Regions from separate parts of the Paenibacillus sp. FSL K6-1217 genome, predicted to be linked through region 4. Evidence: riboswitches for the same ligand, from Rfam matches in the RefSeq annotation. Region 4 holds a riboswitch; each other region holds the start of a gene.
The links. Region 4 has a riboswitch for cyclic di-GMP ahead of MHH28_RS25100 (collagen-binding domain-containing protein). Riboswitches for the same ligand answer to the same signal wherever they lie in the genome.
Positions count from the first base shown of each region.

Region 1 (7,432 bases), 950 kb from region 4:
TCCCCGCGTGCTTGATGCCGGGCAGTGCAATGACTCCTATTCCCTTGTGGTCATCGCGCTTAAGCTGAAGGAAGTGTTCGGTCTGGCGGATATCAACGATCTTCCGATCTCCTATAACATTGCCTGGTATGAGCAAAAGGCGGTCATCGTACTGCTGGCGCTGCTGCATCTGGGCGTGAAGAACATTCACCTGGGTCCTACGCTTCCGGCGTTCCTGTCGCCTAATGTAGCCAAGGTCCTGGTCGATACCTTCGGCATCGGCGGGATTACTACCGTACAGGAAGACATGGAGCGGTTCATCGCTGCGGTCTAATACAAATTCAATATGAGCCAAAAAACATAAAAGCGAGCCCCCGTATACGTATACGGGGGCTCGCTTTGTGTGTGTATAGATATGAACGTTACCGTCAGCGCTTATGGCAGCCGGTAGACCGCAAACGGCTCGCCGGTGCGGAAGGCGGCGCTAGCCTGGTCAAGTTGCTCAAGTACCCCCGCATCCGGCGAAGCAGAGAGACTCTGCAAATTATGCTGTACCTGCTCTACTGTAGTCGCGCCGACAATCACTGTGGAGACGGCGGGCCGGTTCATCAGCCAGGCCAGGGATAGAGCTGCAGGTGAGGTGCCCAGCCCTTCCGCAATGGCCTGAACCCGCTCCCCAAGCAAGATGCGCTCCGGGGTAAGGAAGCGGCGGAAGTTCGGATCGGTCTCTGCTCTAGAGCCGGCAGGGGCCTTGCCGCTGCCGGCATATTTGCCGGTAAGGATGCCGCCCGCCAGAGGGAAGTACGGGATGATGCCCAGACCCTGATCCAGACAGAGCGGGAGCAGCTCGGCTTCGGGCGTGCGGTCAGCCAGTGAGTAGCTGCACTGGATAGAGATGTATTTCGCCCAGCTGCGGGCTTCGCTGATCCCGAGCGCCTTCATCAGCTCCCAGGCGGCATAATTGGAGGCTCCGATATACCGCACCTTGCCTGCGGAGATCAGATCATCCAGCGTGCGTAGAGTCTCCTCCAGCGGTGTGTAGGGATCGAAGGTGTGAATCTGGTACAGATCCACATAATCTGTCTTCAACCGGCGCAAGCTGCCCTCCAGCTCCTGCATCAGATGATGGCGCGAAGAGCCGCTGCCGCCGGGTCCCTCATGCTTCGGCAATCCGGCTTTGGTGGCCAGCACGGCGCTGTGGCGTCTGCCTTCAAGCGCAAGTCCGATAATCCGCTCGGATTCAGACCCGGCATAGATATTGGCGGTATCGATGAAGTTAATTCCCAGGTCCATGGCGGCGTGAATAATGCGGACGGAGGTGTCCTGATCAGCCCGTTTGCCGAATGAATTGGTGCCCAGACCCAGCGCAGACACCTGCAGGCCGCTATGGCCTAGCCGGTTATATCGCATGCTATCACTTCTCCTTATCTGGTAGACCATCATAATTAAACAAGTGTTTTCATTCCATAAATGCGGCAAGGGATGAAGCAGCGTTCGTAGCTAACCCTCAGAGATAAATGTATTTTGTGCAACTAAAAACAGCGAAACGGAGATTTGGCGGCACAACTGGCGATTTAGTTGTACGAATTGCAATTGAGCCTACCCCTTGCACCCTAATCGGGGCGCGGTAAACCCCTCAGCAGGCCATTAGTTAAAGTGATTCTCACACATTTAAATCTAATGAGCTGCTAGTAGTACTTAACAAGAATCCCGCAGAAGCAGCTTCCCGCCGGACTCCAGGCGGCTGTCATGTGAACGGGCAAGATTAATCACCGCATGCTCCTCCTGGAGCAGCTCGATCTCCTCGCCCAGCTTGAGCAGCAGCCTGGAGAAGCTGCTTAGGGCACTGTCCGTGATGCACCCGGTGAACTGTCCCGGATGGGCGAATACCTCAAGCATATGCCGGAGCTTGTCCGTACCGGAGCCGAACTTTCCGTTCATGCGGCTCAGTGCAGCCTGAAGGTCGCGGATCAGGCTCTCCAGGTGGCTGTATTTATCCTCCAGCAGCAGCATGACCACCAGGCCATAATTCACGGACTGCTGGCGGGATTCCACGTTCCTGGCCAGCTGGCGCGCCGACTCGCGCAGTTCGTCCGTCTCTGTCCGCAGCAGGCTTGCGAGGCTGTGCAGCCGGTGCTGCTGTACCCCGGCGTGCCCGGCGTACAGGCCGCTGCCGGTGACCTGGCCGCTCACATAAATGCTGCCGGTGGCAATGATCGTAGATTGGCGTATATCGCCATAGACGTAGACATTGCCCAGGGCTTCGATCCGTGCAGGTCCTTCGAGATCTCCCGGGACAACGATGTCGCCTGCGAAAATCACATCGCCCGCAGTATCCGCCATTTCCCGGGTCAGCAGGCAGAACGGAGGGAAGTCGCATATTCTGACGCTGCCATTCCCTCCGCAGATGCGCGGTCTGCCGGTCTGCCGGGCGACGATATTGCCGCAGGGAAGGAGCCGGGCATGCTCACCGGCAGCGAAGTAGATATCCTGCGGAGGAGGAGGAGGCAGGACACTTCCGTCCGTGTCGAAGCCGGGAATGCCTTCTTCCGGCGGCAGCTTGCGGGCGAAGACCTCGCCCGCAAAGGTAAACGGGGCTCCGGGGAAGCGGAGATACTCCATGGTATCCGCAGGCTCCTGAGCCCGGCGGTCCTGAAGCATCCCGTTGCCCGCCAGCGTATGCTCCGGCAGCATGAATTCCAGCCGGGATGCCCTTCCGGGCAGCGGGGCTCTTCCCTCGGCGATGCAGACCGGGAGATAGGTAGGATTGTCCAGCTCCGCGTACAGGGCGGGAATGTTCAGGTTGCTCAGAACAAAACGGTTGTCCAATGAGGCGATAATCTGTTCTATGGTAAGCGTGGACAGGAGCATCGCCGGGTTGGGCTGGGCACGGACTACCGCTTCGAAGGCGGCGGGACAGTTGACCAGATTCCAGGCGTACTTCTCTGTACGGTATAAAGTGAAGTGAACCTTAAGCTTGTCAGGCGACACGGTAATTTCATATTGCGGCTTCTCGCAGATCTCCCAGGTGATATAATCCGTCTTCGACACCTCGGTTGGCTCTGTAACAGTCTTACAGTTGATCTTCAGGACAACAGGGTGGATCGCAGAGATGCGGGCGGGGGCCCCTCCGGGGAGCGGGGGAGTAATGAATATCTGATTGTCCTGCACGAGGATAATTCCATTCTTATCTCCAGATGTCCCGCCAGAAGTCCGGCCCTCCACAGAGAATGAATCCAGGAGACCCTTGCGTTCGAGCATCAGGGACTCTACGAATTCATATCGGCTTGGTTCGATATACTGCTGCGGCATGGTTGTAACCTCACTTTTTCGTATGATCAATGGCAATTCGTACAGAAAAAGAACATCCTCAAGCCCGGGACAGCTTCCCGTGAACGGCTGGCTTAAGTGGTCTCTATTGGCAGCCTGGCGACCGTAAACGCAGATTCCGGTGTTCTTAGGCCCATGGCTTTGCGTCCTGCCCTTTCGGGGAGTTTGCCTTTAGAAATAGATCAATGATATACATCCTGTAGAGGCGGTTATGTGCGGTCGACTGTAATCGACAAAAAGAGTCATAAATAGTTCTTACGTGGCATTAACTTCTGCAAACAAGCTTAATTCTAGTACTTAAAGAGCTATTTTTCAACTATATTATGCCTATTTATCAAAAAACTTAAAATGTGCAGTTCTATTTCGACAAAAAAACTGGTTTCCCAGCGCTTACAGCTTATGGAAGGCTAGAGAGACGTAAAAGGTCCGGGCTGTCCTTTATACCGGGCGAGTGGAGAAGCCTCATCTAATATATAGATAATGAATGGATCAAACTTGGAAGGAATCAGCAGGTATTCCTTTTTGAGTAATCTTCATTGTGTACATTAATGTTATATATGTGTTAACTATGTAGATAAACACAAACATTATGTGTGTTTTTTCGTAATAAAACCGAAGACATCACGATTATGTTGTAATATAATCTAACTCATAACAAGGAAATTCGATTAAATGTTAACTAATATAACATTAATAGAGCCAGAGACATCAGGAGAGGAGCATGAACCATGCAAATTACAGCAACACCCTACACTTGGCCCTATGACGGTGACATTGACCCGGCGAAGACGGCGCTGATGATTATCGACATGCAGACAGACTTTTGCGGCAAGGGCGGTTACGTGGAAAGAATGGGTTATGACCTCTCGCTAACAGCAAGAGCGATTCAGCCCATTCAGCGGCTGCTGGAACGTATCCGGGACATCGAAGGGTTCACCGTAATCCATACCCGGGAGGGGCATAAGCCGGATCTGTCGGATCTGCCGGCCAACAAGCAGTGGCGGAGCAAGCAGATTGGCGCCGAGATCGGCTCGGAAGGGCCGGCGGGACGTATCCTGGTGCGGGGGGAGCGCGGCTGGCAGATCATTGATGAGCTGGCGCCTGCCGAGGGAGAGTACATTGTAGACAAGCCGGGCAAGGGCAGCTTTTATGCGACAGACCTGGACCTAATCCTGAAGAATAAAGGAATTACCCATCTGATCCTAACCGGGATTACTACCGATGTCTGCGTACACACCACGATGCGGGAAGCCAATGACCGCGGGTACGAGTGTCTGATCCTGGAGGATTGCACGGGGGCTACGGATGAAGCGAATCATCTGGCAGCGCTGAAAATGGTTCAAATGCAGGGCGGGGTGTTCGGCAGTGTAAGTGACTCGCAAGCGGTGCTTGAGGCGCTGGAGCAATACTGAATCCTACGAGTTCAAATTACATCATAACGGGGGAATAACCATGTGGAACAAATCCAGAACGAAAGCATTGATACTGTTAACCTCGCTAATGCTGCTTCTGACCGCTTGCGGTAACAATACGGGGGCCGGTAAGGCCGAAGGCCAGGGAGCGGAAGGCTCGGGCGGTCTGAAGAAGGTGGTACTCCGGCTGAAGTGGATTCACCAGGCGCAGTTCGCCGGGTTCTATACCGCAGTGGAAAAAGGTTTCTATAAAGAAGCGGGGCTTGATGTTGAGATCCGCCCGGGGGGCTCGGACTTCCCGGCTGTGCAGATGGTGGCTTCCGGCAGTGAGGAATTCGGAGTGACCGGTGCCGACCAGGTCGTCATTGCCAGAGAGAAGGGGGTCCCTGTCAAAGCGTTGTCCGCGATCTACCGCAAAACCCCGTTCGTCATGTTCACGCTCAAAGAGTCCGGGATCAAGACGATGGAGGACCTTGTCGGGCAAAAGGTGGGCATTAAGCTGGGCGGCAACGAAGAGCTGACCTTCCGTGCCATGGAGAAAAGCGCGGGCATCGAGCCTTCGCAAATCGAAGAGATGCCGGTCAAATATGATCTGAGTCCGCTGTTAACCGGTCAGGTCAAGGCCTGGCCCGGATATGTTATTAATGAAGTGCTGGCTGTAGAGGAGCAAGGCAAGGAAGTGAATATTATTGATCCGAACGACTATGGCATCAATTTCTATGCCGATACCTTGTTCACCACGGAGTCTGTTATTAAGAAGGACCCGGAGATGGTCGCAAGCTTCGTGCAGGCATCTATGCAGGGCTGGGATTATGCGGTCAAGCATCCGGAGGAGGCAGCGGAATTCGGTCTGAAATATGGCGAGAAGCTGGATCTGAAGCATGAGGTCAATATGATGAAGGCCAGCATTCCGCTGCTTGATCCGGAGAAGCTTCCGCTGGGCTCAATGGACGAGGCGGCCTGGGAGACACTGCAGAAGAATCTGGTCGAGCTGGGCTTTGTGAAAAAGGAACAGGATACGGGCGGAATGTTCACCAACGAGTTTTTGAAATAAGGAGGGACCCGATAATGACAACAGCGATCAAAGAACAGCTGGATGCTGCCCCCGCGCAGCATCCCGGTACCCGGGAAACCATGCTCTCACTGCGCAATTGCTCTCTATCCTTCGGCGATGTGCCAGTGCTGAATCAGGTTAGTCTTGACGTATACCGCAACGAGTTCATTTCGATTCTCGGACCGAGCGGCTGCGGGAAATCCACGACACTCCGGCTGATGCTGCGGCTATTAAGCCCTGAAGCGGGTGGAGAAGTGGCGTATGCCTCCCCCGACCTGTCGTTGGGCATGGTCTTTCAGAAGCCGGTCCTGATGCCGTGGCTCAGCGCGCTGCAGAATGTAATGCTGCCGCTTGAGCTGGGCGCGAAGAAGAAATTCAACTCAAGCGAAGCGCGTGAAAAAGCGGAAAGTGCCCTGCGGCTGGTCGGCTTACAGGATTACCTGAGCCACTTCCCGCATCAGCTCAGCGGCGGAATGCAGCAGCGGGCGGCCATTGCCCGTGCCCTGGCTGCCGACCCGACGGTGCTGCTGATGGATGAGCCGTTCGGTGCACTGGATGAGCTGACGCGCGAGAAGCTGAATTTCGAGCTGCTGCGGCTGTGGGAGAGCCCGGAGACGAGCCTGAGCAGCATCGTGATGGTTACCCATTCGATTCATGAATCGGCACTGCTGTCGGACCGGGTCGTGATGATGTCACCCCGCCCTGCCGGTGTGACGGATATTATTCCGGTGACGCTGCCTTCCCCGCGTGAGGCGGGAATGGAAGAGCTGCCGGAGTTCCACCGCATCGTCAAGGAACTGAGAAAGCGGGTGAAGCATCTATGACAGTCAAAATCAAAGACACCCTGTACCCGCTCAGCTTTGCGCTTGGCTTCCTGATCTTGTGGGAGCTGGCGGTACGTCTTCTGGCGGTTCCGATGTATCTGCTGCCTGCGCCTACACAAGTAGTCTCGGCTATTAATGGCTCGCTGTGGTCGCATACGCTGGTTACGCTGGGCGAAGCGCTGACAGGGTTCATTCTTGCCAACATCCTTGGCCTGGCTACCGCAGTGATTTTTGTTCATTCCAAGCCTATTGAGAAGGGGATGTTCCCGCTGGCCATCGCGCTTAAGACTACGCCGCTGGTGGCGCTGGCCCCGCTGTTGGTCGTCTGGCTGGGGACCGGATATACCTCGAAGGTAATCGCTTCGATGCTGATCTGCTTTTTCCCGATTCTGGTGAACAGTGTTAAGGGTCTTAAGGCCATCGAATACGAAGCCTGGGAGCTGTTCTCGACCTATAAAGGGACGAAAAGCGAAATCTTCTGGAAGCTGCGCCTGCCGACCAGTCTGCCTTATATCTTCTCTGCGCTCAAAATCTCCACCTCGCTCGCTATTGTCGGAGCCATAGTCGGCGAATTCGTCGGAGCGAATAAGGGGCTCGGTTATGTGGTGCTTGTCTCTTCCTATCATATGGATACGCCGGTGATGTTCTCGGCGATTGTGGCTTCGGCGCTGTGCGGCCTGCTGCTGTTCTGGTGTATCGGGCTGCTGGAGAAACGGGTTATTTTCTGGACAAGGAGCGATGATCTATGATGAACTGCTCGGTAATCAAAATCCCTGCCCGTGCGCCGCATGACATGTCCGGCCTTGGCGCAGCGGTGGAAGAGGGACTGTTCC
Region 1 covers NZ_CP150271.1:4,722,547-4,729,978, reverse strand. Annotated here, with positions in the region: gene hcp (hydroxylamine reductase) at 1-313, shown strand, start outside; gene MHH28_RS20810 (aldo/keto reductase) at 415-1,389, opposite strand; gene MHH28_RS20805 (flagellar assembly protein A) at 1,678-3,321, opposite strand; cyclic di-GMP riboswitch class I at 3,397-3,489, opposite strand; gene MHH28_RS20800 (cysteine hydrolase family protein) at 4,038-4,721, shown strand; gene MHH28_RS20795 (ABC transporter substrate-binding protein) at 4,762-5,775, shown strand; gene MHH28_RS20790 (ABC transporter ATP-binding protein) at 5,790-6,599, shown strand; gene MHH28_RS20785 (ABC transporter permease) at 6,596-7,348, shown strand; gene MHH28_RS20780 (ring-opening amidohydrolase) at 7,345-7,432, shown strand, end outside.
Region 1: another riboswitch for cyclic di-GMP. It lies ahead of MHH28_RS20805 (flagellar assembly protein A); the one in region 4 lies ahead of MHH28_RS25100 (collagen-binding domain-containing protein).

Region 2 (7,432 bases), 3.2 Mb from region 4:
CGGATATCAATACCTTTATCGTCAAAATGCTGAATGAAAAACTCATTGCCGATTCTTTTGTCTGGATGATAGATATCAATGTCCTTAATGCGAATCCCCGCCATAATTCAGACCTCCTAAAAGTTTCAAGCTGCTGATTTTGGTTTAAATTGTAATCATTAAGAATTAAGCTTGTACGGTGGAAGTGATCTCCAGGTTCTCGAGTCCGGCTTTACGGCCCAGGCGCGCCAGCTGCATTTTGAGGATCGGGTTATTCTCCAGGGTAAGACTAACTTTCTGGAAGCCGTCGGCCTTGAACATGATGAAGCAGCCTTCAAGCAGCGGCACCACATCAGGAGCAGTTACATTCAGCTTGCGGCAGTCGATATCCAGGGCATATTCAGCAGGGTTAATCGGGTTGATGGTCTGCTGGTAAGCCTGTATGGATCTGAGTCCGTCCTCGTTAGAAAAGGTTCCCTCCAGCTCGATATTAATTACCTTCTTCGCAGTGTCTGTCTTCAAAATAAATTGTCCCATGTTGATCTCTCCCTAAGTGTGATTTGTAATACCTCCAAAACGTGATGACTGCGACTCTATTTGACAAACCGCATTTGGAATTGGGATATTTTGCCTCCATTATAACCAGATGATGCTAAAATATGCAACCCAAAAGTCGAAATTTGTAGAATTGTGTAGAATTTTATCTAATCTCTTCCAGGGTATCCAGCAGCACATTAAAGGCTGAAATTACCCGTGGGGCACCGACGCAAGGGACGAGATGAAGCAGCACACCCTTGATCTGTTCAACGGTTATGCCCACGCGCAGCGCCATTACATAATGAACACCCAACTGCTCATATTGCCCCATCGTAATCAGAGACGAGATCACCGCGATCTCTTTCCAGTCAGAGCCAATCGTGGTCCGCTGAAAAATATCGCCATAGGCATTGCCCATGATATACTCCGCCAATTCCGGAAAATGCTCTTTGATCGGAGCCAGGGCCTTGGCCCCATAATCTCCTGAGAGATTCGAGAAATGATCGAGTCCGCTGTTCATGTTCTTGTTCACGCTGTAGCCTCCTGATAGTAGGTTAGATAGGGTGTGCGAAAGGGCTTGCTTACGTAAGATCCAGCGTGCGGTGGGCCGTAGGTGGCATTTCATCACGGTCCGTCAGCAGCTCAATGACAGCCGCCTTGTTCAGCGCTACCGCTTCGCGGATTGCGGCAGCGAACTCCTCCTGAGTCTCACAGCGGAACCCGGCTGCACCCAGGGATTCGGCGAATTTGACGGCGTCCATCGGAACCTCGAAGATCGTACCGTCAATCCGGCCAGTGGTTTTCTCCATCCCCTTAAGCGCCATATCCAGCTGCATATTGTTCACCACGATAAAAATCACCGGAATGTCCTTGCAAACAGCTGTGTTGATTTCACTGCCGAGCATCATGAAGCAGCCGTCCCCGGTAATACAGAAGACGGTCTCCCCGGGAGAGGCAGTCTTGGCACCGATCGCCATGCCAATGGAATTGCCCATGCAGGCAAAGTAGGCATCGAAGATGAAGCTGCCGGGCCTGCGCACATTGAACCATTTGACAGTGGTGAACCCGTGGCTGCCGTCATCGACAAACACGCTGCTGTTGTAAGGAATCAGACTGCTCATCGTGCTCATAACCGAGGCCAGGGAGAGTCCCGCCAGCACGGGCAGCTCATCATTGTAATCGTTTGAGATTGTAATTTCATGCCTAGTCACCATAGAGGGGGCCAGCTTCTGAAGATACAGTGCCAGGTTGTCCCGTAAATCCCCGCCGACTGAGATGGTGGATGAGGTCAGTATTTTGCCGACAAAGGTAGGGTCTACATCGAACTGGATCAGCTGCCGCGGATGATTCTCCGGCTTCAGGTTACAGATAGTCATATCACTGAGGCGGGAGCCCAGAACAATGAACAGGTCGCTGTTGTTCATCAGTTCATCCCCGTGCGAGGAGCCGCCGACGCCGACAGGACCATGGTAGAGCGGATGGTCATAAGCTATGGCGCCTTTGCCGCCTGGAGAGGTAACTACAGGAATGTTGAAGGTTTCGGCCAGCTGGACCAGCTCCCGATGTGCCCCTGAGCGGTTAACGCCTTTACCGGCAATGATCAGAGGTCTGGCGGATTCATTGATCGCCGTGATGACCCGTTCATAGTTCTGATAGCTGACCAGCCCTTCGCGCTGCGGCAGAACAATCCGGCATTCCGCTAGCCGCTCTGTCTGTACATCAAACGGAATGCACAGATGGACCGGACCTTTGCGGTCACCGAGGGCAATGGATAAGGCATGGTTGAAAATAGTGCTGAAGTGATCGCCGCGTTCTACAAGCTTGCTGAAGAGGGTCGCCGGCCGGAACATATCCGCCAAATCAGCCAGATAGGAAGTGGAGTCCTGGCATTGGGGAATGCCCAGCTCCTTGATGGACTGGTGGCCGGTGATGAAGAGGACGGGAAGATTATTAGCCTTGGCATGCGCTGCTGCGGTGAGCAGATTCGTTCCGCCCGGACCGGAGGTGCCGAAGGCTACTCCGAGACTGCCAGTTTTGAGCGCATAACCGCCGGCTGCAAAGCCGGAGCTGGACTCATGCCGGCCGGGAATGAATTCTATGCCATAGTCAACCATCTTCAAAGCAATGGGGCAAATGGATTTCCCTATGATTCCAAAAGAATGTGTGACTCCCAGATTGGATAATGTTTCCGCCATATAATCTGCAACTGTCTTCAGAACATCCACCCCGCAAGTGTTATTTGTATAAGTCAGCAATAGAAAACCTGTACTCAAATTTAGGAGCACAGGTCTGTTGCACGAATCACCATAATCAAACGCGAAACCCAAGGCGTTCACAGTTTTTCAGCAACCTGGCTGTCATGGTCCCACTTCACAAATGAGACTGTAGATCCATGGCTTTGCGTCATTCCCTTTCGGTGAATTTTGCCGGTATGCGGTTATAAATGGTTCTAAGGAGAATTTTCCTTTACAATATATTCCTTGCTCCTCTTTTGTCAATAACCCCTATGAGAAGAAACTCGGAATTTGACGAATATTCAGGATTGAAAAAGGATAAATATTTGGATTTTCAAACTTTTGAAAATGGTTGTCTCTGGAAGACTAAAGTCTTAAAATGCAAATAGATAGGATGAGCTGAAATTGTCGGAAGTAAGCATAAAGACTCATTGCATCCGCGATCCACTGCAAAACGTTATGAATTTACTAGATTTACAGCATTGCAAAATACGTTCATAGGACTTAAGGATTAGTCGGGTAAGGTTTTGACATTCAGACAAGCTATGACTATAGAACGTCTATAGTAAAGAAGTGCAAAGCAGGTATTTTACCCTTATGCACAATTTCAACAATTTGTGAATATTACAGAACAATCTTCATTTTGCCCGAAAAAAGAGACACCTCCCGCAGGAAATCCCGCAGGCGTGTCTCTCTGGGCAGAAGCTAGAATTTGAAAATATGGATCGTTTTTTGCAGGTTGAAGACAGCAGAGGTCATCTTCTCCGTCTCTTCGGCTACGGATTGCAGGGCATGAATCTGTTCGTTCATCGCTGCGGATACCTCTTCGGTCCCTGCGGCTGTCTCCTGGGTGATGGCTGAGATATTCTCGATTGCCCCGGAGATTTTGAGCGCGCTCTCCAGCATCAGATCGCTCTCTGCGGAGAAGGAGGCGATCTGCTCGGTTATGTATTGGACGCTATGTACGATCTGGGCGAAGATATTAGCCGTCTCCGTAATCATCTCATTCTGCACCTGGACTACCTCTTCGTTGATGGCGATGTTATCAATGGCCTGCTTGATATCCGCTTCAATGCTTCGTACCAGCCCGAACACCTCTTTGGTGGAAGCAGTGGATTCCTCGGCCAGCTTGCGGACCTCCTGGGCAACGACAGCGAACCCCCGGCCGTGCTCGCCTGCACGGGCTGCTTCAATGGAAGCATTGAGCGACAGCAGATTGGTCTGTTCGGCAATTTCGGTAATCGTCTTGGTAATCATCGTAATGCCGCGTGCGTTCTGTGACAGGGCCTCGATCGTATCCGCCACCTTCTGGGTAGCCTGGATATTCTTGCGCATGCCTTCAGCCTGGGTATCCACCGATTGCCGCCCCTGTTCCACCAGTTCCAGTGTATGGACGGATCGTCTGTTCATTTCCTTGGTGGAATTCGTATAATTGGAGACTTTGGTTTCGATGTCCTTGATCGATTCAGTCATGTCGGCAATATCGACGGAGATTTCATTAGCGCCGAGAGCCAGTTCATTGGAGGAGGAGGCCACCTGCGCCATGACAAATTTCAGGTTCTGGTTCTTGTCTTCAATCCCGCGGCTGGCGTCCATCACCTGCCGGGTAATCTGTGAGGCATCGGTGAGGATTTTTTTGAGCTTATCGATCATGGTGTTGAAGGAACGGCTGATGTCACCCATGGAGCCGTTCTCGTCGGCCCGGCTGGTGAAGTCTCCTTTGGCGATCGTGTGCGTCACATTGGAGATATCCTCAAATGAAGATGTAAGCGTTCTCTCAATGAAGCGCGCAAGCGGGTAAGTCAGTGCTGCCAGGACGGCGACAAGGATAATGCCGATGAGCAGCCTGTCCATAAAGATAAGCGTAATTAATACTGGAACAGCGAATAAAGCGGCAACCAGGTAACATCCGGTGACGATTTTTTGTTTCAACGGCAGCTTGTTCATCCAGCCCATAATGAAAGTTCCCCCTATAAATAAGAATGTGTATTGTCATATTATAGGGGATACTAGTGCATTTGGTCTATTGTTAAAAATCATATAAAGCTGCCGCCTCACGCAGAGCAGCAGCCACCGTATCCGCAAGTGCTGGCGGTGCGGTTACCTTGATGCCCTGACCCAGGGACAGAATGATCCGGCAGGCAGACTCCGGCGTGTTGAACTCGGCCTCGGCCCTGATCCAGCAGGGGTCCTCAGAAGGCTCCTGGTGCAGTAGGGCGACGTATCGCTCCTTCTCCAGCTCCTGCATAGTGTGGTCCCTGACCAGCAGGCTGACGGGGTACCGGGGCAAGGCAGATTTGAACGCAGCAGTCGAGGTCTCCCAATACCGGGACAGGTCGAAATCCTCAGGCTGCTCAAAAGGCTCATCTGAGACTTTGGCCTCAGAGATTCTGGAGACCCGGTAGGTCCGCAGTTCGCCGCCATGCTCCCCGACTACATACCATACGCCGCGCTTGACTACCAGACCCAGCGGCGCAATCAGCCGCTCGGCAACATCCTCCCCGCGCAGATAGGTGATGCTCACCTTGCGGTTCTCCCATAAAGCGGACTGCAAAGCGGAGAGGCAAGGGTAAGTCTCCCCGGAGGGATGCCATCCGGCACCATCGATGTGAATCCGCTGGCTGAGGAAGCTGAAGGGGGTGAGGGGCTGCCTGGTAGCAGCGGCCTGCAGCTTGCGGGATGCTGAGGAGAACTCCTCCTGAATGCCCAGCGCGTGCAGAATCGCCGGATCAGCGGGCACCAGCAGCGCGGCAATCTCCTTGGTGTTCATTCCGCTCAGGGAATTCCGGTAGCCGTCAGCCAGCTTCCAGCCGCCTTCCCGGCCGCGCTCCGCCAGCACGGGGATGCCGGAGAAGCTGAGCGCCTCCATATCCCGGAAGATCGTACGCTCCGATACCTCCAGCGTTTGCGCCAGCTCTTTGGAGCTGATTTTGCCGCGGCTCTGTAAGAGTTGAATGATAGTGATCAGACGGTCCGCTCTCATTCGGATGCCTCCCTACATGAATATTATTTATATATGTCAGTGGTTGTCATGTATAGGATATATATTAGACAAGAGTAAGGATTAGCGCAAATGATCTGCTAATCCGGGCAAGATAGCTGAAAGGGAACGGATCCGGGCACAGCTGATGACCAATTATTATGCCATTCCGCTGATGCGCAGCGAAGGAGCGGGGGCGGGGAAATTAATCGTTCATACGACCTTTTGGGATGAGTATAAGTACACCGGCAATTTCTATTATGATCTGTCCAAAAATGCGCTGGTGCGCATGGCCTACGGATTATCGCTCGAACTGGCTGCCGATGGCATCGCGGTCATACCGCTCTCACCGGGCTGGATGCGGACGGAGCTGGTCCTGGACAGCTTCGGCACAGATGAGGAGCACTGGCAGGAGGAGGAAGGGCTAAGTACCACCGAATCCACAGCCTATATCGGCCGCGCGGTTGCAGCGCTTGCTGCTGATCCTGAAGTGATTTCCATGACTGGTACTCCCCAGAAGGTAGGGGAGCTGGCACGGAAATATGGCTTTACGGATATGGACGGCCGGCAGGTGCCGCCATTCGTGATTTCCGGCTAAATATAAAACACTCTGGAGAGTGAGCGGCTGCTGCCGCCACTCCTCAGAGTGTTTTTTTTGCTTACTCATACCGTTAAAGGTAGGAATAACTTCCTAGACCAGAATAATCTCCTCAGCGGTGTTGATCTCCGGCAGTCCGGCCAGCTTCACCAGGACCTCCTTCGGCACCGCCTTATCAACGGTCAGGAGCATAATGGCGGCTCCCCCGACGATGGTACGGCCGACCTGCATGGATGCGATATTGACGCTGTTCTCGCCGAGCAGGGTGCCGACGAGTCCGATGATACCCGGTTTGTCGTTATGCGAGATGACAAGCTGATGGCCTTCAGGAGCAATATCGACCGGGAACTTGTTGACCTTGACAATCCGTTCGCCGTAGCCCTGCAGCAGGGTACCGGCAACCAGACGCTCTTCGTCATGCTCAGCCTTGAGCGTTACCGTGATGAGGTTGGTGAAGCCCTTGGTTTTGGAGGCCTTGGTCACCACTACGTTCACATCGCGGGTCTTCGCCAGATGCATCGAGTTGACGATGTTCACATCTCCGGCGAAGTGGCGGGTAAGCACGCCTTTGACGACATAACGGGTAAGCGGCTGGGTATCCACATCCGAGAGATCACCGGCATATTCCACATGAATCTCGCGGATTGCCCCGTCCGTAATCTGAGTAGCGAAGCTGCCCAGCTTCTCGCCGAGGGTGAAGTACGGCTGCAGCTTGTTCATCACGCTAGGCGCAACCGGCGGAATGTTCACCGCGTTGATGAACGGTTCATTGCGCAGGATATGGAGCACCTGCTCCGATACATCGATGGCTACGTTCTCCTGCGCTTCAATCGTCGAAGCACCCAGATGCGGAGTCACGATAATCTTCGGATGTGTAAGGAACGGGTGGTCCGCTTCAGGCGGCTCCTTCTCGAAGACGTCGAACGCAGCACCGGCCACAATGCCGCTGTCAATCGCTTCGACCAATGCCATTTCATCAATTACGCCGCCACGGGCACAGTTGATGATACGCATGCCCTTCTTCATCACTTCAAATTGCGGGCGGGAGATCATATGGCGGGTCTCCGGGGTGAGCGGTGTGTGAACGGTGATGAAGTCGGCACC
Region 2 covers NZ_CP150271.1:2,433,260-2,440,691, reverse strand. Annotated here, with positions in the region: gene MHH28_RS10985 (3-oxoacyl-[acyl-carrier-protein] synthase III C-terminal domain-containing protein) at 1-104, opposite strand, end outside; gene MHH28_RS10980 (hypothetical protein) at 166-516, opposite strand; gene MHH28_RS10975 (carboxymuconolactone decarboxylase family protein) at 680-1,048, opposite strand; gene MHH28_RS10970 (thiamine pyrophosphate-binding protein) at 1,098-2,741, opposite strand; cyclic di-GMP riboswitch class I at 2,858-2,954, opposite strand; gene MHH28_RS10965 (methyl-accepting chemotaxis protein) at 3,456-4,706, opposite strand; gene MHH28_RS10960 (helix-turn-helix transcriptional regulator) at 4,780-5,733, opposite strand; gene MHH28_RS10955 (SDR family oxidoreductase) at 5,879-6,328, shown strand; gene serA (phosphoglycerate dehydrogenase) at 6,422-7,432, opposite strand, start outside.
Region 2: another riboswitch for cyclic di-GMP. It lies ahead of MHH28_RS10970 (thiamine pyrophosphate-binding protein); the one in region 4 lies ahead of MHH28_RS25100 (collagen-binding domain-containing protein).

Region 3 (7,432 bases), 570 kb from region 4:
TCACATGAAAATTGCGATAGCGCACGATTATTTAATCCAGATGGGCGGGGCGGAACGGGTGGTGGAGGTTTTCCATCACATGTACCCGGAAGCTCCGATCTTCACAACGGTTTTTAACGGAAGCCGCCTGACCGATAACCTCAAAGACGCCGATATCCGGGCCTCCTGGCTGCAGAATATTCCGGGAGTGAAGCGTAATTTCAAAGGGGTGCTGCCGCTCTATCCCATGGCTGTCCGCGATTTGGACTTCAGCGGGTATGATATCGTTCTTAGCTCCAGCAGTGCTTTTATGAAAAGCATCCAGGTGCCCGAGTCCACCTTCCATCTGTGTTACTGCCATACCCCCATGCGCTTCGCCTGGGACTATGACACTTACATGGAACGGCAGTCGAATTCCGGATTGTTCAAAAGACTGCTCAAGGTGTATATGCAGCGGCTCAAGAACTGGGATCAGCGCACCTCCAAAAATGTCAACCAGTTCGTCGCCAACTCGTCTGTCGTGAAGACACGGATTCAGAATTATTACCACCGGGATTCCGATGTGATTTTCCCGCCGATCAATACGGCCCGCTTCTCCAGCTCCTCGACCATTGGAGATTATTATCTGATTGTCTCGCGGCTGGTCTCCTACAAGCGGATCGATCTGGCGGTGGAGGCGTTCAACCGTAACGGCCTGAAGCTGTATATTGTCGGGGACGGACCGGACCGGAAGCGTCTGGAAGGCATGGCCAAGGGGAATGTATCGTTCCTGGGCCGGCTGGAGGATGAGGAAGTCACGGGGCTGATGTCCCAGTGCCGGGCGTTTGTTTTTCCCGGGGAAGAGGATTTCGGTATTACGCCGCTGGAGGCGAATGCCGCAGGAAGGCCGGTCATCGCCTATCAGGCCGGAGGAGCGCTCGACACGATTATTCCTTACGTCAACGGCGTATTCTTCCAGCACCAGGAAGTTGATGATTTGCTTAAGGCCATTGATGAGGTGGAGTCCTATGCGTGGGATATCGACCAGATTATGGGCCATGCACGCAAATTCGATGAGCAGGCGTTTATGGTTCAGTTCAAGCAGTATGTGGAACAGGCCTACGTCAATTTCCTAAAAGGAGGATGAAAGTATGAAACTCGCAGTAATTGGTACCGGCTATGTAGGACTTGTATCAGGGGTGTGCTTTACCCTTAACGGAAATCATGTCATCTGTGTGGATAAGGATGAACAGAAGATCGAGAAGCTGAACCGGATGGAATCCCCGATCTATGAGCCGGGCATTGAGGCCCTGATCGAAATGAATCTGCGCGAGGGGCGGCTGAGCTTCTCCTCCGATCTTCAGGAGTCGGTCCGCCGTTCCGATATTGTCATTCTTGCTGTGGGTACCCCTTCACTGCCGGGCGGCGAAGCGGATCTGAGATATATCGAAGGGGCGGCTGCCGAGATTGCCCAGGCGATGGAAGGCTACAAGATCATTATGACCAAGTCGACCGTACCTGTCGGCACCAATGAGCGAATCCGCCAGCTGATCTCCTCCCTCACGAATCATCCCTTCGATATCGTCTCTGCGCCTGAATTCCTCCGCGAAGGCTCTGCGATCCGTGACACGCTTCATCCCGACCGGATTGTCATCGGACTCGATAACCCTGCGCTTGAGCCGACCATGCGCGAGCTTCATCAGGGGTTCACAGACAACGTATTCGTTACGGATATCCGCAGCGCCGAGATGATCAAGTATGCCTCCAATGCGTTTCTGGCGACGAAGATCTCGTTCATTAACGAAATTGCCAACATTTGTGAAAAAGTAGGAGCGGATGTCACCGAGGTGGCAGGCGGCATGGGGATGGACCGGAGAATCGGAGCTACCTTCCTGCAGGCCGGTATCGGCTATGGCGGCTCCTGCTTCCCGAAGGATACCAATGCGCTGATCCAGATTGCCGGCAACGTGGATTATGAGTTCAAGCTGCTCAAATCGGTCGTTGAAGTCAATAAAGGCCAGCGCTTCATGATTATCTCGAAGCTCCATGAATCGCTGGGCAGCCTGCGCGGCGCAGTCATCGGGATCTGGGGACTTGCCTTCAAGCCCAATACCGATGATGTCCGTGAGGCCCCGGCCCGCGAGATCGTCGAGGCGCTGGTTGCCGAAGGCGCCATCGTCAAGCTGTACGATCCGATTGCGGCCGATAACTTCCGCAAGGAATACGATCATCCGCAGCTCCACTGGTGCGGACTCGCAGAAGAGGCGGCCGAGGGCAGCGATGCCGTCTGCCTGCTGACCGACTGGAGCCAGTTCAAGGAGATCAACCTGCACCAGCTCGCCGGAACCATGCGCCGCCAGGTGCTGATTGACGGCCGTAATGTCTACACCAAGGAGCAGATCGAAGGCACCGGCCTGGAGTACATCTCCGTCGGCCGCCCGCAGATGGGTGGGCTTAGCGGCTTCTCCGCCAGCGTGGCTGGGGCGATCTAAGGCCGGCTCAGCCTTGCTGAACGCGCCACGCCGAAAGTCGGCTGGGCGGTGGATGAGAGGGATAGATCCCCTTGAATGTACCGAAAGCGGGCTGCACGGTGAAATGAAGAGCACAAGTGCACCTGAATCCCGGGAAAGTTGGCTAAACGAGCAAATGAGGAGCACAAGTGCACCTGAATCCCGGGAATGTTAGCTAAATGAGCAAATGAAGAGCACAAGTGCACCTGATTTCTCAAGTGTGGTTAACTAACTAGCTTCAGCCGCCGCTAACTTGAGCGGCGAGCCCTTGGCACAAGAGTCTTGAATTCCGGTCTTGAATCCTGATCTTGGATTCCATTGTCTTGGAACTCTTGGTTTCTCTAGCCGCTAACTCAGCGGAGACGCCTTGGAACAAGCGGCACTTAAGAGTCTTTGAGTCTTTGAGACTTTGAATCTTTCACCGCTGGAACAACAGCAGCGGCAACCAGGGTTTCAACTGCTGCCGCGCAAGCATAGCGGCAGCCCGGCCCTCCTTGCCGCTACAACAAGCGGCAATATCGGATCTTTAGCCGGGAGCTTCGCCTGCGGGCGAAGCGGATATAAAAAGTAAAGCCTGTTATGAAATGGAGTGGAGAGGAATTTTGGAGCTGTAGGAGCGTTAGCGTCCGCCATTGTCTCCGGATGTTATCTGCTGCAAGCAATATAATCAACAACATCTGGAGACAACAGCGGCCGTAAGCCCACAATTCCTTGCAGCGACCCTCATAACAGGCGGGATTTTAATTTACGATTCTCCCGCAATAAGAAATACCCAATAACAATACGATACGGAGGGTTCACATATGAAACTGGTACTTCTATCAGGCGGTTCCGGCAAGCGGCTGTGGCCGTTGTCCAATGATTCACGCTCCAAACAATTTCTGAAGGTGCTGGAAAGCCCGGCAGGTGAACCGGAATCGATGGTCCAACGGGTATGGAGACAGCTGGAGGAGACAGGAATGGCAGAGTCTTCTTATCTGGCGACCGGACGCAGCCAGGTGGAGATGATTCAGAGCCAGCTCGGCAGCGAAGTGCCGATCATCGTGGAGCCGGAGCGGCGGGATACCTTCCCGGCGATTGCGCTGACGGCCGCCTACCTGTATTCCATCGCTGGGGTTTCCCCGAGCGAGACCGTGGCGATTCTGCCGGTGGACCCTTACGTGGAATCCTCCTTTTTCGAAACCGTGCTGCAACTGGAGAACACCATGCTGGTGAGCGGGGCGAACCTGGCGCTGATGGGGGTAGTTCCCGAGCATGCCTCGGAGAAATATGGTTACATCATTCCGACGGGCGCAGATGCGGGAGCGAATGGCTACCTGCAGGTGAGCCACTTCCAGGAGAAGCCGGACCGCGTGCAGGCCGAGGAGCTGATCAGCCGGGGGGCACTGTGGAACTGCGGAGTATTCGCTTTCCGTCTGGGCTACCTGCTGGATATTCTGCAGCGCAAAGGGCTGCCGCTGAATTACGAGGAGCTCCAGAAGCAGTATAAGCTGCTGTCCTCGATCAGCTTCGATTACGAAGTGGTAGAGAAAGAGGAGAACATCGTGGTGCAGCCTTATGACGGGTTCTGGAAGGACCTGGGCACCTGGAACACCCTGACCGAGGAAATGACCAGCAACCATGTCGGCAAAGGCTTCATCACCGCTGACTCCGAGGGCACCTGCCTCATTAACGAGCTGGATATTCCGATCACGGTTATCGGGGCGAAGGACCTGATTATCGCGGCCAGCCCGGACGGCATTCTGGTGACACATAAGGCCGAGAGTCCGCGGATCAAGGAAGTGCTGAAGACCTTTGAACAACGGCCGATGTACGAAGAGCGCCGCTGGGGCCACTACAAGGTGATCGATTATGTGAAATATGATGAAGGCAACGAGGTACTGACCAAGCGGATTTTCATCAACGAGGGCAAAAATATCAGCTACCAGCTGCATCACAAGCGCTGTGAAATCTGGACTTTTGTCAGCGGTGAAGCAAGCATTGTGATTAACGAGAAGATGCACAACGTGAAGGCAGGGGATGTGGTAAGGATACCGGAAGGGACTAAGCATGCCATTCTTGCCCTTACAGATGTGGAGTTCATTGAGGTGCAGACAGGGTCTGAGCTGGTAGAGGAAGACAATATCCGTATTACTCTGGACTGGGAGGATATAGCTCTACATCAGTTCATTTCGTAGGTCTAACTTATCTATTTAACCAAATGTTACAATTTTAAATCAGGCACATAGAACTATTTTTTCGAGGAAATTCTCCATTACTATACATTAAATTTGCATATTGACGATATTTACGGTAAGAGGGATTGATCCTTCCAAAACGACAAAGGCAAACCTAATCGAAAGATAGGGACGCAAAGCTATAGGGCCTTCGCAAGAGTGGCAGCCTGGCTACCGAAAGGAAGAGAATATTGTGAAAACTTACCGTAAGTCTCGTTTGCTCCGCGCTGTGTTGTCGCTGGCCGTTGTATGGTCTGTTGTACCTGCGGGACTGGGAATCGCCCCGTCCACTGTCAAGGCTGCCTCCTCTATAGGAGCGCCAGTGAATCCGGGGGCCTCAGCCGAGGCGGTCGAGCTGCTGAACAATCTGTATGACATCACGGGAAATGGGATCATTACCGGGCAGCATGACTATTTCGAGAGTCCTGACGAATTAAGCAACAAGCTGAAGGGAACAAGCGGACAATACGCAGCACTGCACGGTTATGAGCTTGGAGCGATTGGCGGACAGACGGAGAGCGGAGTAGCCAAACAGCGCAAGAATATCGTCTGGAGTGCGACGAACTGGTCCAGAGCAGGCGGCATCGTTGCCATGACATTTCATCAGAACCTGCCGGGCACCAGATACGAATGGTCCAATGTGCAGAAGTCAATCAGCCAGGCACAGTTCAACAAATACGTAACTCCCGGCACCACGGAGTATAATGCGTTGATAACCGATCTTGATAAGGTAGCCGTCTCGCTTAAAAGCCTACGGGATGCCAAGGTTCCAATCCTGTGGAGACCGTACCATGAAATGAACGGCGGCTGGTTCTGGTGGGGCAAGAAAGACAACTTCACTGCACTATGGAATATTATGTATGACCGTTTCGTAAACGTTCATCAATTAAATAATCTGATTTGGGTATGGAACCCGAATGCGCCGAATGCCAACTCTGATCCCTATGCACGGACCTATCCGGGCGCGGACAGAGTGGATGTGCTGGCAGCAGATATATATAATAACGATTATTCGACAAAATATCATGATGATCTGACCAGCCTGGCTGGCGGTAAACCGATCGGCATCGGCGAGAACGGTGAAATGCCGAATATATCGAAGCTGAAGCTTTCCCAGCAGAATTACGTGTTTATGATGAACTGGGGCAAGATGCTCTATGAGAATAACAGCACGACAACGATCAAGAATTTCATGAATGACAGCTACACCCTGACCCGTGACCAATATAAGGCCTGGACTGCTCCGGTGGCGGTCCCTAAGCCAACCGCAACGCCATCACCAACACCAACACCAACACCAGTGCCAACGCCTACAGCAACACCAGTGCCAACGCCTACAGCAACACCAGTGCCAACGCCTACAGCAACACCGGCTCCAACCGCAACGCCAACTCCGGCTCCAACCGCCACGCCGATCCAGAAGCCGGACCCAACTCCCAGTGATACGGGGAATAAGCCTGCCAGGAACGGGCTGCTTGGAGAATACTTCAAGAACGTGACGCTCTCGGGGACCCCGGTTATGGTGCGGAGTGATGACGTCATCAGCTTCAATTGGCGTCAGGGTACGCCCAGTGCCGCACTCGGCGCAGATTACTTCTCCATCCGCTGGACCGGCCAGATCAAGCCGGCCTACAGTGAGACCTATCAGTTCTATACAACATCGGATGACGGTATCCGCCTGTGGGTGAACGGCACAGCGGTCATTGACAGCTGGGTCAAGCAGAGCGGAACGGCCCGTACCGGAAGCATAGCCTTGACTGCCGGGCAACTGTACGATATCAAGGTAGAGTATTATGAGAATGCAGGCGATGCGAATGTCCATCTGATGTGGCAGAGCCCAAGCCAGGTGAAGGGAACCGTGCCTGCAAGTGCGCTTTTCTTGGCAACAGGCAATCTATCCAACCCTGCTCCGGCTGCAACAGACGTACCGGCAGCTACAGCAGCTCCGACAACAACGCCGGCACCAGTAACGACACCAATGCCAACACCAGCGCTGACGCCAGTACCTGCACCAACGCCAACACCGGTGCCAACGCCGACAGCGGCTCCCGTTCCTTCTCCAACAGCAGCACCGGAGGAGCCTCCGGTTGTTGAAGCCCCTGCTGCCAATGGACTGTACGCGGAATACTTCAATAACATGACACTGTCGGGTGATCCCGCTGCAGTGCGCACCGATGCGGTGCTTGATTTCAACTGGCGCCAAGGCTCACCGGATGCCGCCCTCGGTATAGACTTCTTCTCTGTCCGCTGGAGCGGGAAGATTAAGCCGCTGTACACGGAGACGTATCAGATTTATACCAATTCCGATGACGGTATCCGCGTACGGGTTAACGGTGAGCTTGTAATTGACAGCTGGGTGAAGCAGAGCGGCACCGAACGCATGGGCAGTATCAGCCTGACCGCAGGCGAGCTGTATGATATTCAGGTAGAGTATTATGAGAATCAAGGGGATGCAAAAGCGCGTCTGATGTGGCAGAGTCCCAGCCAGGCCAAAGGAACGGTTCCGGCAAGCGCGCTGTTCCTCCCTTCCGCTTCCTAAGCTCATAAGGTCCGCAGCTGTGTTCATTATTGGCGCTGTTACTGGTTAAGACGTTACAATTATAAATCCTGTAAGCCACTCTTAATGGCCCTGCTTACCAGCAGGGCTACTAAGCTATAGACGACCATCCGGGAAGCGTAACCGCTCCGGGGTCTGCCGAAGCGGTGTGGCTGGAGAAAGGAGATTACATTGAACACTAACCGTAAGTA
Region 3 covers NZ_CP150271.1:6,248,417-6,255,848, forward strand. Annotated here, with positions in the region: gene MHH28_RS27525 (glycosyltransferase) at 5-1,105, shown strand; gene MHH28_RS27530 (UDP-glucose dehydrogenase family protein) at 1,110-2,450, shown strand; gene MHH28_RS27535 (sugar phosphate nucleotidyltransferase) at 3,272-4,645, shown strand; cyclic di-GMP riboswitch class I at 4,783-4,863, shown strand; gene MHH28_RS27540 (PA14 domain-containing protein) at 4,878-7,223, shown strand.
Region 3: another riboswitch for cyclic di-GMP. It lies ahead of MHH28_RS27540 (PA14 domain-containing protein); the one in region 4 lies ahead of MHH28_RS25100 (collagen-binding domain-containing protein).

Region 4 (7,432 bases):
GAGGCTGTGCTAAGGATTGAGTATTTCGACGGGCGTTCACCTATTGGGATGGATGGCATGGAAATGGGTCCTTCAGAGGATAAAGCGTTACCGGATCTTATCCCCTGGCTGCAAATCCTGCAAGCAAAGGTGCTTTCATCTCATGAGGTTGAGCTCATCGTTTCTGCTAACCACTCACCAGTCTCTACCTTACAACTTCATTTGAGGCTGGATGAACAGTTGGATGTCAAGGATATCGTATCAGCGGTTAATGCGATGGTGTTGGCTCATGACAAAGCATTGGTATGATTACATTCACTAACCGGCTTAGTGGCATCTCCCTGGTCGTTAGTGCACCAGGATTGGGACTGGAAGGCCAGGAAGATAGCCACCCATCTGTTCGCGTTCTGGAAATGAATAAGCACTCCGCCGTCCTGCCATGTACCATTTTCTCGGGAATACCCGCCGGCATTGCCTTGATTCATGTGGATATTATGAACGCCCTGTCCAGGAGAGAAGCCGAAGTATTTGTCGGGTTTATCCACAGGCCCCCAAGGTTCGCCGAACGCATACAGGGTGGCCTTCTGCTTGTGTGCTTCCTCGATGTAAGAGGTGATTTTGTCATAGAGATTGTTGTGGGGATCGTTGTCTTCCTTGTCATCTTGGTTCGTATTAGGCAGGGCTACCATCTTACTGGGAATCACCAGGTTTCCTCTGATATAATCTAGGGCAAGGCTCCGGTTCTCCCTGGTGATCTTCGTGAAGCCGGACTCAAGCTTGAGCCAGCGGGCTGTTTCTTCCGATTTTAAATCTTCACCCACATAATACAGCACCTGATTGGCAGTGTCTTCCGGTAAATGCTCGGCTTTATTGCTTGATCGGATGTTGATGGCCAATCTATACTTTTTGTGGTCATCGTCTTCAACGTCAACCAGCACCTGAATATGATTGTTTTTGTAACCTAGCTTATAGACATTATCCTCATTGGATATTTTGCATTTTAATACCCCATACCCTTGATCTAATCCGTTACCCATCGCTCATCAGTCCTCCTTCATAGCTATTATTCTTTCCCATAGGAGGCCGTAGTAATTCTGACTAGTAAGGTGTTCATCAGAGGAGGCAAGCTACATTATGAAGGTTCTGACGATTCGCCAGCCGTGGGCAACCTTAATTGCGCTGGGAGAAAAGCAAATCGAAACCCGCACCTGGCGGACCGCCCACCGGGGAGCATTGGCCATTCATGCCGGGATGCAGGTAAATAAGGCGATCTGCCGGACAGAGCCTATTCAGTCGTTGCTGGCCCGTCATGGCTTCACGGCGGACAATCTGCCAACCGGCCGGATCATTGCCGTCAGCCGAATTGCGGATTGCTGTGAAGTTACGCCTGAGCTTGTGCAGCAGGGCTGGCCGGGCGGGAATGAATATGTGTTCGGGAATTATACCGTAGGAAGGTACGCCTGGAAGCTGGAGGAAGTTGTGCCGCTGGTACATCCCATACCCGCGAAGGGACGTCTGGGATTCTGGGAATATCCTGTGCTGGAGAAGGAATTTTGAATCGCCTGATCGCATTTTGACTAAAAATTTGCTCCGGACTGGCACTCAGCTGGTATAATTGGGATATTCGGCGGGAAATCTTCCTATATATTAGGATAGTGTGCTCTACAGCGGTCAACGCTGGAGATGAAGCAGAATTGCCGGGAAGGAGCGTATGCATAATAGATGGGAAGCCTTCTAATTGCATGGCTTTGTATGCTTTGTTTGTTTCTTGTGTTCAGGGATCAGGTCAGCCGGAGAATCCTGTACCCGGTAGCTGTAGTGGTTATATGCGGGACGTTGGGGTATTGGACGTTGTTAATGTAACCGCATCCGGGTCATCGTGTAATGCAGAAGTCTGCCGCTTGCGGCAGGCTTCTTTTGTAGGTACTGCGCCCTGCATGAACAGGTTCAATAAAAGTACTTCTCCCGCTGGCTTATCCCTCCGCGCCGCCCTGCTCCGTCTTCTCCATCCCCAGATATCTGCGCATATGCACAGTGGCCTGGGCGGCAATCACATCATCCAGCAGCAGCATCCGCTCGTGATAACCCCTGCAGACGAATTTGGCTTCGACGCCAGCTTCCAGGCGCTGCTGTTCATAGACCTTCAGACCACGGGCCCGCATTCCGGCACGGACCTCCCGCAGATCGGCAGCGGCAGCCTGGACGGCAGTCTGGATCACCTCCAGATAAGGCGCAGGCGTGCGCAGCTCTAAGGACATCACGGATGCATCACGCTCGAAGGCGGATAGAATTAGCGGCAGCAAAATATAAGATTTGACCAGCAGGTTGTCCTGACTCTCTGCTCTATGCATCCCTCTCAACCCCTCTAAGAGAACGTATATTCGCATTGTAACTCATCATTCAAAAAATAATCAATGGGTATTATCAACTGACAGTAACAATGTGACATAATTCACAATAAAATTCGAAGAATTATTTTATATTAAAATTGAAATAATAAAGATTGAAAAAATAAATCAGCTCAAAGGAGAATGGCAATGAGTCATGAAGGAAGTCTCCGCCGCGGTGTGGTATTCGGGATCATTCTAAGTGTTCCGCTCTGGGTATCGATGATTGGTTGGGTTCAACTGTTCATGTCTGCTTAGGCGACATTTTATTTAATAATAGATGAATCCTTGTAGCGGGTGTCGTCCATCACGGGCGGCACTTTTTTTCGGAGCGGGGTGTCTGTGAATAGGTAAAATGGCATCGAATAGGAGCAAGCTAGGAGTTAAACAGGGAGGAACAGCGACGAAGTAGGCCATATGTATCAAATTTTAATAATGTAAATTAATATTATTATAGAGCCAGGTAGCCAATGACAGTTGTAGGGGTGAGAAGGATAGTATGCATAAACCCATGGGGGACAAGGGATTGTGGGATTGGGGTTCTGAGATTTTTTCAAAAATTATACTTGGAATGGATTGACAACAGGGCGGGGGAGCGGATAAACTGAAAATAGTACAAAAGTAACAAATGTCATAGACTCAACAACGAATATACATAAGCAAAATCAACAATTTCATACCGAAATCATGTACAAACGCAAACCGTATCGAAAGAACGGGACGCAAAGTCAGGAATCTACTGTCTCTAAAGTTGAGGCTATGGTCGTCCGGCCGCCGTGAAGCTAACCCTTCGTGGCGGTCTTTTTGTTGTTATAGTCGGGTGAAAGATTCATAGAATAGTAACTAGGAGGTGTGGACTATTGAACAAAAGAGTGCGTAAAACAGCCGCCATTCTTATGGCAGGCCTATTGACCGTATCCAGTGCCTTCACGTGGGGGATGGATGTTAGAGCAGCTTCAGGGGTGCCGTATACGCCAACACCAATTTTGGGGGTCGCAGGCAATTTTAATGCTTTTATCTTAGGGGATTTCACACAAGGCGGTGATCAGATCGAAGGCCGCCTTGCAGCGGCGGGGAATATTACCCTCTCTGGAGGTTACGGAGTTGCCAGAGCATATAGGGATGCTGCACCGACGGATGTACTTGTGGCCGGCAGGAATTTTGTACATTCAGGCAGCGGAGAGATCTACGGGAACGTGGTATACGGGGATAACATTACAGCCAATGAACCTAGTGTCAATATTAAAGGCACGAAGAAGAAAGGCAATCCGATAGATTTTACGGCCGAGCAGGAGGTTCTGATCTCGCGTTCTGCAGAGTATGGGGCCTTGGCCGACACGAATGAGATTGGGAATAATCATTATGGACAGCTTACGATAAATGCACCGGATCGCTTCAATGTGGTTCATCTGGATGCCTCGACACTGGCGAGTACGAATTATATTCAGTTCAACATTGCCCAGAACGCTACGTTGATTATTAATATAAGCGGGTCTACAGTCAATGTGCCAAGCTTTTCAATGAATAACGGCAGAGCAAGCCAGGTATTATTCAATTTCTACGAAGCAACTAAGGTAGATATCGCTTATACCTCATTCTTCGGGACGATCCTCGCACCTAGAGCGGATGTCCATTATTCCGGAGCGGAGCTGTATGGGACTCTGATTGCAAAATCTTTTAGCGGCGGGGTTGAGATGCACCTTGGAATGTACGAGGGAGAGGGGCCGCCGCCGAGTCCGACACCAACGGCAACACCGACGCCGACTGTGAAGCCGACACCGACGGTAACGCCGACACCGACAGTGAAGCCGACACCGACGGTAACGCCGACACCGACTGTGAAGCCGACACCGACGGTAACGCCGACGCCGACGGTAAAACCAACACCGACGGTAACACCGACACCGACAGCAACGCCGACACCGACGGTAACGCCGACACCTACGGTAAAACCAACACCGACCATAAAACCGTCACCTACACCTGTGTGTACTCCAACTCCAAAGCCAACACCGACCGTGAAGCCAACACCGACGCCGACCGTAAAGCCGACGCCAACTGTGAAGCCAACGCCGACGCCGACCGTAAAGCCGACGCCAACGCCGACTGTGAAGCCGACGCCAACGCCGACTGTGAAGCCGACGCCAACGCCAACCGTGAAGCCGACGCCGACACCAACCGTGAAGCCGACGCCAACGCCAACCGTGAAGCCGACGCCGACACCAACTGTGAAGCCGACACCAACGCCGACTGTGAAGCCGACGCCGACGCCAACCGTGAAGCCAACACCGACGCCAACCGTGAAGCCGACGCCAACGCCAACGGCGGTGCCAACACCAACGCCGACTGTGAAGCCGACGCCGACACCAACGGCAGTACCGACGCCAACGCCAACGGCAGTACCAACACCTACACCAACGGCAGAACCGACACCAACACCAACGGTAGAGCCAACACCAACACCGACGGCAGGGCCGACACCAACACCAACGGTTGAGCCAACACCAACACCGACGGCAGTACCAACACCGACACCAACGGCAGAGCCGACACCAACACCGACGGCAGGGCCAACACCGACACCAACGGTAGAGCCAACACCAACACCGACGGCAGTACCAACACCGACACCAACGGCAGAGCCGACACCAACACCGACGGCAGGGCCAACACCGACACCAACGGCAGAGCCGACACCAACACCGACGGCAGGGCCAACACCAACGCCGACGGCAGAGCCAACACCAACACCGACACCAACGGCAGAGCCGACACCAACGCCGACGTCGACACCGACACCAACGCCAACGGTAGAACCAACACCAACACCAACGCCAACGGCAGTACCAACACCGACACCAACGGCAGAGCCGACACCAACGCCGACGGCAGTACCAACACCGACACCAGATCCAACACCGACACCAACGCCAACGGCAGTACCGACGCCAACGCCAACGGTAGAGCCGACACCAACGCCAACGGCAGAGCCAACACCAACGCCAACGGCAGTACCGACGCCAACGCCAACGGTAGAGCCGACACCAACGCCAACGGCAGAGCCAACACCAACGCCAACGGCAGTACCGACGCCAACGCCAACGGCAGAGCCGACACCAACGCCAACGGCAGAGCCGACACCAACGCCAACGGCAGAGCCGACACCAACGCCAACGGCAGAGCCGACACCGACGGCAACGCCGACACCAACACCGACGGCAACACCGACACCAACGCCAACACCGACACCGACGGCAACACCGACACCAACGCCGACGCCGACATCGACACCAGATCCGACGGCAGCGCCAACACCGACACCAACACCAGCGCCGACACCAGTAACAACGCCAGATCCAATATCGCCGCCGTTCAGTTTCCCGCCAGTGCCAACGCCGACTCCGATTATCGGATTTATCGTGAGCAATGATGTGGTTGTAGATGATGACCCGCTGCCGCTTGGACCTGTAGCAACTCCAACAGCTACCACAGTACCGGCACCATCGCCGACAACGGCTGTAGCGGTTGGGCCATTAGTAGCGACACCGGCGCCAACGCCGTTGCCATCGGCAGAACCGGCACCCGATGTAGTCGTTATCGATGATGAAGTTCCTCTAGGCGGTGTGCCTGCGGATGGAACCCTGCCTAAGACGGGCGAGTCCAGTCCTGCTCCATATTATTTTGCCGGTTTGGCACTCGCTGGTCTGGGCTTGATTCTTAGAAGAACCACCAGAAACGGCAAACGTAAGTGAGTCACCCGAACTGAGATGTATGCAAACAAACAATGATCCTGTGATTTGACAAGGGCTGCTTTCGGAGAAGACGTTCTCCTGGAAGCAGCTCTTTTTTCGTTGTTTAGGAAATTTTGGTTCCCGTCTATTGTGTATAAGATGTGTATAGATTTGTGTATAAGTGTTCTTAGAATGATTCGTAGAGTGAATTTGTTGCTGAACATGGCTGAAGGGTGGCCCCTGAGGAGCCTGGACCTGATATTAATGGTCAAAGGCTGGGTGTTTGCGAAAAACCGAATACAAATTGAGGAAAAGGGATATTAGGATTTGATACTCCTACTCTTAAACAGCGGAGCGGGCGGAATGATTGTGGAGAAGCGGAGCGGTCGCCTTTGTATCCGGATTTTCACCGACTAGGGGAATGAAAAAATCTGGATACAAGAGCGATTGGAACAACGTTCCGTTTGCGGAGCGTGCTCCCAAGCGTCGCCGTAATTCATACTCCATCCGTACACAGACTGAATGAGAACGAGAGTGGATTAATGTATGCTAAAAAGCGAACACAATGTGCTGCGAGAAGGCGATAGGAGCAAATGTATGCGAAAACCGAACACAACACAAGCGAGAAGGCGAGTGTACTAATTGGAGGGAAGTAACCACCTAGAGAAAGCGGATAGCGTCTTCGCCCTAGAGTAGAGCAGGACGCACGAGCCGTTAATGTTACTGTAGAGAAAGAGCTTCATGCTGAATCTTGCCTTAGCCCCAGCTGTATTTTTAGTTGGCCTTGCTCCCGTGCTATACTAGGCTCAAATTACGCTAAGCAAAAGATCCTATTCCCTGGCTGGAAGGGTTGCTTGCGGAAGGAGGAACGTTGATGTGGATGATATACCTGCTTGTGGTGGTGATTGTGGCTGCCGGTGGGGTGGGATATGCCGGATTCTATTTTTATGGAGTAGCCATTAAGCGGGCCCCTAAGGAATTCCTGGCCAAGACTCCTGATCTTAAAATTGATCCGCCGCCGGTGGCCGGAGCCTCGTGGGGAGAAGGGGCGGAGTGGGTGTCCCGGCAGAGCTTCCGCGAGGTGGAGCTGGTGTCTGAGGATGGGCTCAAGCTGCAAGGCTATTATCTGGCGTCGGGGCGCGCTGCCGGCCGAACCGTCATTGTGGCCCACGGGTATTCCGGGAAGGCCAAGGATATGGGAGCCACCGCCAAAAACTACTATGAGAACCTGGGGTACAATGTGCTGCTGCCAGATGCCAGAGGACATGGGAAAAGTGAAGGTGATTATATCGGCTTTGGCTGGCCGGAGCGCCGGGATTATCTGAAATGGATCGG
Region 4 covers NZ_CP150271.1:5,675,984-5,683,415, forward strand. Annotated here, with positions in the region: gene MHH28_RS25080 (hypothetical protein) at 1-288, shown strand, start outside; gene MHH28_RS25085 (DUF2278 family protein) at 267-1,016, opposite strand; gene MHH28_RS25090 (ASCH domain-containing protein) at 1,114-1,536, shown strand; gene MHH28_RS25095 (hypothetical protein) at 1,953-2,330, opposite strand; cyclic di-GMP riboswitch class I at 3,053-3,145, shown strand; gene MHH28_RS25100 (collagen-binding domain-containing protein) at 3,227-6,118, shown strand; gene MHH28_RS25105 (alpha/beta hydrolase) at 6,978-7,432, shown strand, end outside.